3 regions of the Rhizobium sp. CFBP 13644 genome follow, and region 1 is predicted to be linked to each of the others. Evidence: predicted binding sites of a transcription regulator. Region 1 holds the regulator's gene; each other region holds the start of a gene.
The links. The regulator LexA, encoded in region 1, represses DNA repair genes until DNA is damaged. The targets are predictions, from matches to a motif close to TGTTCNNNNTGTGTTCNG.
Positions count from the first base shown of each region.

Region 1 (2,203 bases):
CCATCATGCTTTTCCGCAAGATATTCGGTGATGGCTAGCGATTCCCATACTGTCAGATCAACATCCACCAGGCAGGGAACTTTCGATGTCGGTGAAAACTCCGAAAACGCATGGTCCTTGTCATCGAAACGCATGAATCGCTCGGAAAATCCAATTCCGAGCGTGCGCATCAGCACCCAGATGCGCAGCGACCAAGACGAGTAATTCTTGTTGGCGATGAAAAGTTGATACATGGGCGGCGCTCCAGAAGGCAGCGATCAAAAAGAGAAAACTATCAGTAAACGAGAGAATTTCTTGCATAAAGCCATCCACAGCGATGGCATCATTCAAATTATTTGATGGCCGTCACCAACGTGGCGATCAATGCCGGGTCACAAGCACCGCCTTCAAACGCAACGGCGCATTTCCATGCCATAAGTATCTGCCGACATAACGGAAAATTCACTCAAAATCACACAATCGTAATGGAGTCGATACCCGGCTAACCAATTCTATCACCGCGCTGTGACTTGAGGTCCCGCGAGCGTCAACAGAGTTAAGACTGCGCCTGAAAAGCGAGGCAAGAGCCTGTCAGGCTGGTCAGTGATAACGCCTGATCAGACCAACTAGCTTTCCCTGAATCTTGACCCTGTCGGGTCCAAATATGCGGGTTTCATAAGCAGGGTTCGCAGCTTCAAGTGCGATAGACGCGCCGTTGCGACGGAAGCGCTTAAGCGTTGCCTCCTCTTCGTCCACCAGAGCCACGATGATATCACCGGGATTTGCGGTGCTGGTATCCTTGATAATGACGGTATCGCCGTCAAATATACCGGCTTCGATCATCGAATCGCCTTTAACCTCAAGCGCGTAATGCTCACCCGCACCCAGCATATCCATCGGCACGACCACATCATGAGTGTTGTTCTGAATGGCGGAGATTGGCACGCCCGCTGCAATGCGTCCCATGACCGGTACACTGACTGATTCGGAATTTCTGCTGTTGGAAGACGATGGCTGAGGCCGTTGCTCAACAGCTGCTGTTTTGCCGAGACTGCCTTCAATAACGCTTGGCGTGAAGCCGCGCTGTGGCTTTTCTGGGGGCGAATATGATTCGGGAAGCTTGATAACCTCAAGCGCACGCGCTCTGTTCGGTAGCCGGCGAATGAAACCACGCTCCTCCAAGGCTGTGATCAACCGATGGATGCCTGACTTTGAGGCAAGCTCGAGTGCATCCTTCATTTCATCGAAAGATGGTGGCACGCCGGACTCTTTCATTCTCTCATGAATGAATAGAAGCAGTTCCTGCTGTTTGCGCGTGAGCATGAAGAGACCCTTGACGATTCGAGGCGGAGATTCGGGAAACAAATACAGAACGAACACTATCTGTTCCATATGTGTTCTGCAATCCCTTAAAACTCAGTGAAAGTACAAACGAGTTTCAGCGATGCCCACAATCCCGCCGAATACGGTTCCTATACCGTGACTCGCTGTCGGCTTACTGCTACATGCGTTGCTAAGATCGGGCGCGATGCCCGTGCACTGTTTCATTTGTTCCAAGGGAAAACCATGAGTGCGACGAACAATCTGAAGGTCATTGCCGGCGAGGGTGCTGGAGCGGTCTCTTTCTCGAACACCGAACGATTTTCCCTGATTGCCGGTCCGTGTCAGATGGAAAGCCGCGACCATGCTTTCATGATTGCCGAAACGCTGGCCGAACTCTGCGGCAAGCTGGGAATCGGTCTGGTTTACAAATCATCCTACGACAAGGCCAATCGCACCTCGCTTTCGGGCCAGCGCGGCATTGGCATCGACAAGGCGCTTGAAGTTTTCGCAGAATTGAAGGCGCAGTTCGGATTTCCAGTCCTTTCGGACATTCACACCGAAGAGCAGTGCGTCATTGTTGCGCCCGTCATAGATATTCTGCAGATTCCGGCATTCCTCAGCCGTCAGACGGACCTACTAGTCGCTGCTGCCAAGACCGGCCGCGTCATCAATGTGAAGAAGGGCCAGTTTCTGGCACCCTGGGACATGAAAAACGTGCTGGCCAAGCTGAATGACAGCGGCAACCCCAATGTCCTGCTCTGCGAACGCGGCGCGTCTTTCGGTTACAATACATTGGTATCCGACATGCGGTCTTTGCCAATCATGGCATCGCTCGGTGCGCCCGTTATATTCGATGCGACCCATTCGGTTCAGCAGCCGGGCGGGCAGGGTGGCTCGACGG
Region 1 is NZ_JACYVF010000008.1:50,660-52,862, reverse strand. It holds gene IFT53_RS18320 (glutathione S-transferase family protein) at 1-233, opposite strand, end outside; gene lexA (transcriptional repressor LexA) at 580-1,302, opposite strand; gene kdsA (3-deoxy-8-phosphooctulonate synthase) at 1,546-2,203, shown strand, end outside.

Region 2 (2,203 bases), on a different contig from region 1:
TCAAGTCCGCGACGTCCGCCGGGACGCGGCGGCTGCGTATAAACAGCGACGATCTCATGACCCGTATCGACAAGGGCACGCAAGGTGGGAACGGAAAAGTCCGGTGTACCCATGAAAATGATGCGAAGTGCCATGGATGCCCCCTGTCCCGCAGACGGACCCGTCGATCTGAAGAGATCGGCGGATCAGAATTTTGCGCGGGCCGCTTTAGTGAATTTCTTGATGACCATTTCCCGCTTCAATCGGGAAATGTGGTCGATGAACAGCACACCGTTCAGATGGTCGATTTCGTGTTGCAGACAGGTTGCCAGCAAACCGTCAGCCTCAAGCATCTGCTTTTTGCCATCGCGATCGATGTAGGCCAATGTCAGGGCTGCCGGACGCTCGACCTCTGCATAATAATCAGGGATCGAAAGACAGCCTTCCTCATAGGTCGAAACATCATCCGACACGGTGAGGATTTCAGGATTGATGAAAACGATTGGCTTGCGGTCTTCATCCTCACGCGAGATATCGATGACCAGCATGCGGCGCGGCACGCCGATCTGAATGGCAGCAAGGCCAATGCCCGGCGCATCATACATCGTTTCCAGCATGTCATCGGCCAGACGCGTGATCTCGGCATCCACCTGTTCGATGGGCTTGGATTGCTGGCGCAGCAAAGGATCAGGCAAAATAATAAGAGGTTTGATCGTCATGGCTTCCCCATAACGCATCTCTTCTTTCGAGGAAACAAAAAATAGAAGGCACCATTCACGGCACGAAAGCCGAAAAAGCGGACTCATTTGTGCCGTGGAAATGTTCATGCTTTGATCTGACGAATCACGGGAAATCTGTTAGATTTGCTTATGAACATTGATTTTAACGCACTTGGTACGACAGCTTTCAGTCTTGGTGGCAACGACATATCGGTTGGCGCACTGCTTTCCCTCATCCTTGTCGGGTGTCTTGTCGCGGCGATCCTTATCTTGCGAAGGCCGCCGGTGGTTGACCAGTCGCGGGATGAGATCACCGAGCTTTTAAGAACTCAGTCGGAACTGCATGGGCGCATTGCCGCGATGACGGAGAGCCTGAGCGCCCGTCAGAACGAAATGAGCCAGACGCTGAACGACCGTCTGGACGGCATGTCGCAGCGGATAGGCACCACCTTGACGGAGCAGACCCGCTCCACGCATGAAAATCTCAGCAAGTTGCAGGAAAGACTGGCGGTCATCGATGCCGCACAGGGCAATATTCAGGATCTGGCCAAGGATGTGATCGGCTTGCAGGCCATCCTCTCCAACAAGCAGACACGTGGCGCCTTCGGGCAGGCGCGCATGGAAGCACTGATTGCCGACGCCCTGCCCTCCGGCTCCTATAGCTTGCAGCCCACGCTTTCTAACGGATTTCGACCCGATTGCACGATCAGAATGCCGAACAATGCGCCTCCGCTGGTGATTGATGCGAAGTTTCCGCTCGAAGCCTGGAATGCGCTGAAAGCCGATGATGGGCCTGAGGCCAAGCGGGCCGCCACGCAGCAGTTTCGTCGGGACATGGAAGTGCATATTCGCGATGTGGCGGACAAATATCTGATCTCGGGTGAAACCCAGGACACCGCCTTTATCTTCGTGCCCTCGGAATCGATCTTTGCAGATATTCACCAGCATTTCGAAAATCTGGTCCAGCGCGCACACCGCTCCCGCGTGGTCATTGTTTCCCCGTCCCTCCTGATGCTGTCCGTGCAGGTCATCCAATCGGTGCTGAAGGATCAGCGTATGCGAGAACAGGCCCACCTCATTCAGGGTGAAGTGGCGCTGTTGATGGACGATGTACGGCGGCTGGATGAGAGGACGCGCAAATTGCAGTCGCATTTCGGACTGGTGCAAAAGGACGTGGACATGATGTTGACCTCGTCTGACAAGGTTCTGGCGCGCGGTGTCAAAATCGAGAGCCTGGATTTTGCGCCCTCACAAAAGGAAATCGCCCATCTCGAAGCCGAGCAACTGCGCCGCATTTCAGAGGTCCGCGCCGGCTCGCCTAAGCTGAGGGTGGTTGACGACGAGTGATACACCCGGCAAAGTCGCCGTCTGTTTCGACTTCGTTTTTACCCCCTTTGGAATGACCCGCATGATCACAGTTTTCGGCTCCATCAACATGGACCTCGTCGCCATATCCGACCGCCTGCCAAAGCCAGGCGAGACCGTGACCGGCAAATCCTTCTCGA
Region 2 is NZ_JACYVF010000001.1:929,495-931,697, forward strand. It holds gene fmt (methionyl-tRNA formyltransferase) at 1-134, opposite strand, end outside; gene def (peptide deformylase) at 186-698, opposite strand; gene IFT53_RS04460 (DNA recombination protein RmuC) at 843-2,045, shown strand; gene IFT53_RS04465 (ribokinase) at 2,107-2,203, shown strand, end outside.
Region 2: IFT53_RS04460 (DNA recombination protein RmuC) is a predicted target of LexA. The motif match lies at 800-817, and genes of this name have one in related genera.

Region 3 (2,203 bases), on a different contig from region 1:
TACCGGTTGGCATCGCGGTTTTGACCGTTTCAGACACGCGAACACTGGCAGACGACAAATCCGGCGACACGCTGGCCGCCCGGATCGTCGATGCTGGCCACATGCTTGTGGACCGTGCCATTGTGCCGGATGACACGGTCGCCATTCTGGAGCAGGTTCGCAGCTGGACTCTGTCCGATGCGATTGATGTGGTGATTACCACCGGCGGCACTGGCTTTACCGGACGCGATGTTACCCCAGAAGCGCTGGAGCCCCTGTTTGAAAAGCGCATGGATGGATTTTCCGAGGTTTTCCACCGCATTTCCTATGACAAAATCGGCACATCCACCATACAGTCACGCGCAACAGCAGGGCTTGCCAATGCCACTTTCATTTTCGTCCTGCCGGGTTCTCCTGGTGCCTGCAAGGACGCATGGGATGGCATCTTGAAAGCACAGCTGGACTACCGCCACATGCCCTGCAATTTCGTGGAAATCATGCCGCGCCTTGACGAGCATTTGAAGCGCGGCGCTTAGAAAAAACGTCTGCTAGGACGCTCTGCGCAAAGCCCAGGCTGGAATGAGTTCTGCGCTCAGACGCCTCGCCTTCTGTCCCTTCAGGAAAATATCCAGTCCGATGCGACCCAGCCTTCCGCTGGATTGCGCCACCGCATCCGCCTTCCTCAGCAGCAGGCCGTACTCCAGCGGGCGGCTCCGGTGCGTCAGGCGTGATAGCAAGGATGGACGGTAATGGCGCGACGGCGCAAATCTTGCAGGGCGTGTGTTCAGCGCCGTATATTCCATGATGTCCTCAATCCAGCCGCTCTGTGGGCGGCCGCCCAGTTCCATCAGTAGTATCCATTCACCGCGCGCCGACGCTATGATCTGGCCCATATCCCAGTCTGTTTCAAACCGGCAACCTGCTGCCTCGGCCACGCGAGACGAGCCGTCCGTGGAGCCATGATCAAGGATGATCACGTCGCTCACCAGCCCCTCCACCGCACCGGAAACAAGCGTGGACAAGGTATGCGCAAGTTCCGGCTCCTGATCCCGGCATTCCATAATGACTGTCAGCATGTCTTAGGCAAGCTTGTAATCCCCAGCTTCGGAAACACGATCTGATTTCCTCGCCTGAATTTTTAACGCAAGGCAGAGCAAATTGCTATCGAGTCTTTCGGTATTTTGTTCTTGTCTTGTTCTCATTCCTGCTTTATGAATCGGGTCATCCACCAAGCCGGTTCACCCGGTCAGGAGTATCCAGATGAGACAACATGTGCTTTCGGGGCAGGCTGCTTTTCAGCCGGGCCATACGCCAGATATTGCCAATGCCCTGGCCGATGCATCGGGTCTACGGATCGAGATCGACCGTCGGCGCGGGCGTGGGGCGGGCATCAATCCGGGCGGACGTTTCGAGACCCTGCAGCACGAGGCCGTGGATGACGGCTGGCAGATCATCGAGGAATTGCCGGAGTTTCGCACTGAGGTTCAGATCGAAAAGCCACGCAGCATCATCACGCGCAATGATTCGCCTGACATTCCCTTTGATCGCTCCATCAATCCCTACAGGGGTTGTGAACATGGCTGCATCTACTGTTTCGCAAGACCTTCGCACAGCTATATGGGGCTGTCGGCAGGACTGGATTTCGAGGCGAAGCTGTTTGCCAAGCCGGACGCTGCGAAACTTCTGGAACGCGAGCTCGGCAAGCCGGGATACAAGGCACGGGTCATCGCCATTGGCACCAATACCGATCCTTACCAGCCGATCGAGCGGGAATGGCGCATCATGCGCCAGATCCTTGAAGTCCTGGCGAAAGCCGAGCATCCCGTTGCCATTGTCACCAAATCCGGGCTGATTACCCGTGACATTGATATTCTGGCACCAATGGCGGCCAAGGGTCTGGTGAAGGTGGGAATTTCCGTCACGACCCTCGACCGCAAGCTTGCTCGCAGCATGGAGCCACGCGCATCGACCCCCACCAAGCGGCTGGAGGCGATAAAGACACTGACGGAGGCTGGCATTCCCGTGGCTGTGATGATGGCACCTGTCATCCCTGCGCTGAACGACCATGAGATAGAACGCGTGCTGGAAGCTGGAAAGGCAGCTGGGGCAACGGAAGCATCCTATGTTCTCCTGCGCCTGCCGCTTGAGGTCAGCCCGCTGTTTCGCGAATGGCTGTTGAGAAACTATCCGCACCGCTATCAGCACGTCATGTCGCTGGTGCGCT
Region 3 is NZ_JACYVF010000001.1:443,893-446,095, forward strand. It holds gene moaB (molybdenum cofactor biosynthesis protein B) at 1-515, shown strand, start outside; gene IFT53_RS02135 (glycosyl transferase) at 528-1,055, opposite strand; gene IFT53_RS02140 (PA0069 family radical SAM protein) at 1,240-2,203, shown strand, end outside.
Region 3: IFT53_RS02140 (PA0069 family radical SAM protein) is a predicted target of LexA. The motif match lies at 1,162-1,179, and genes of this name have one in related genera.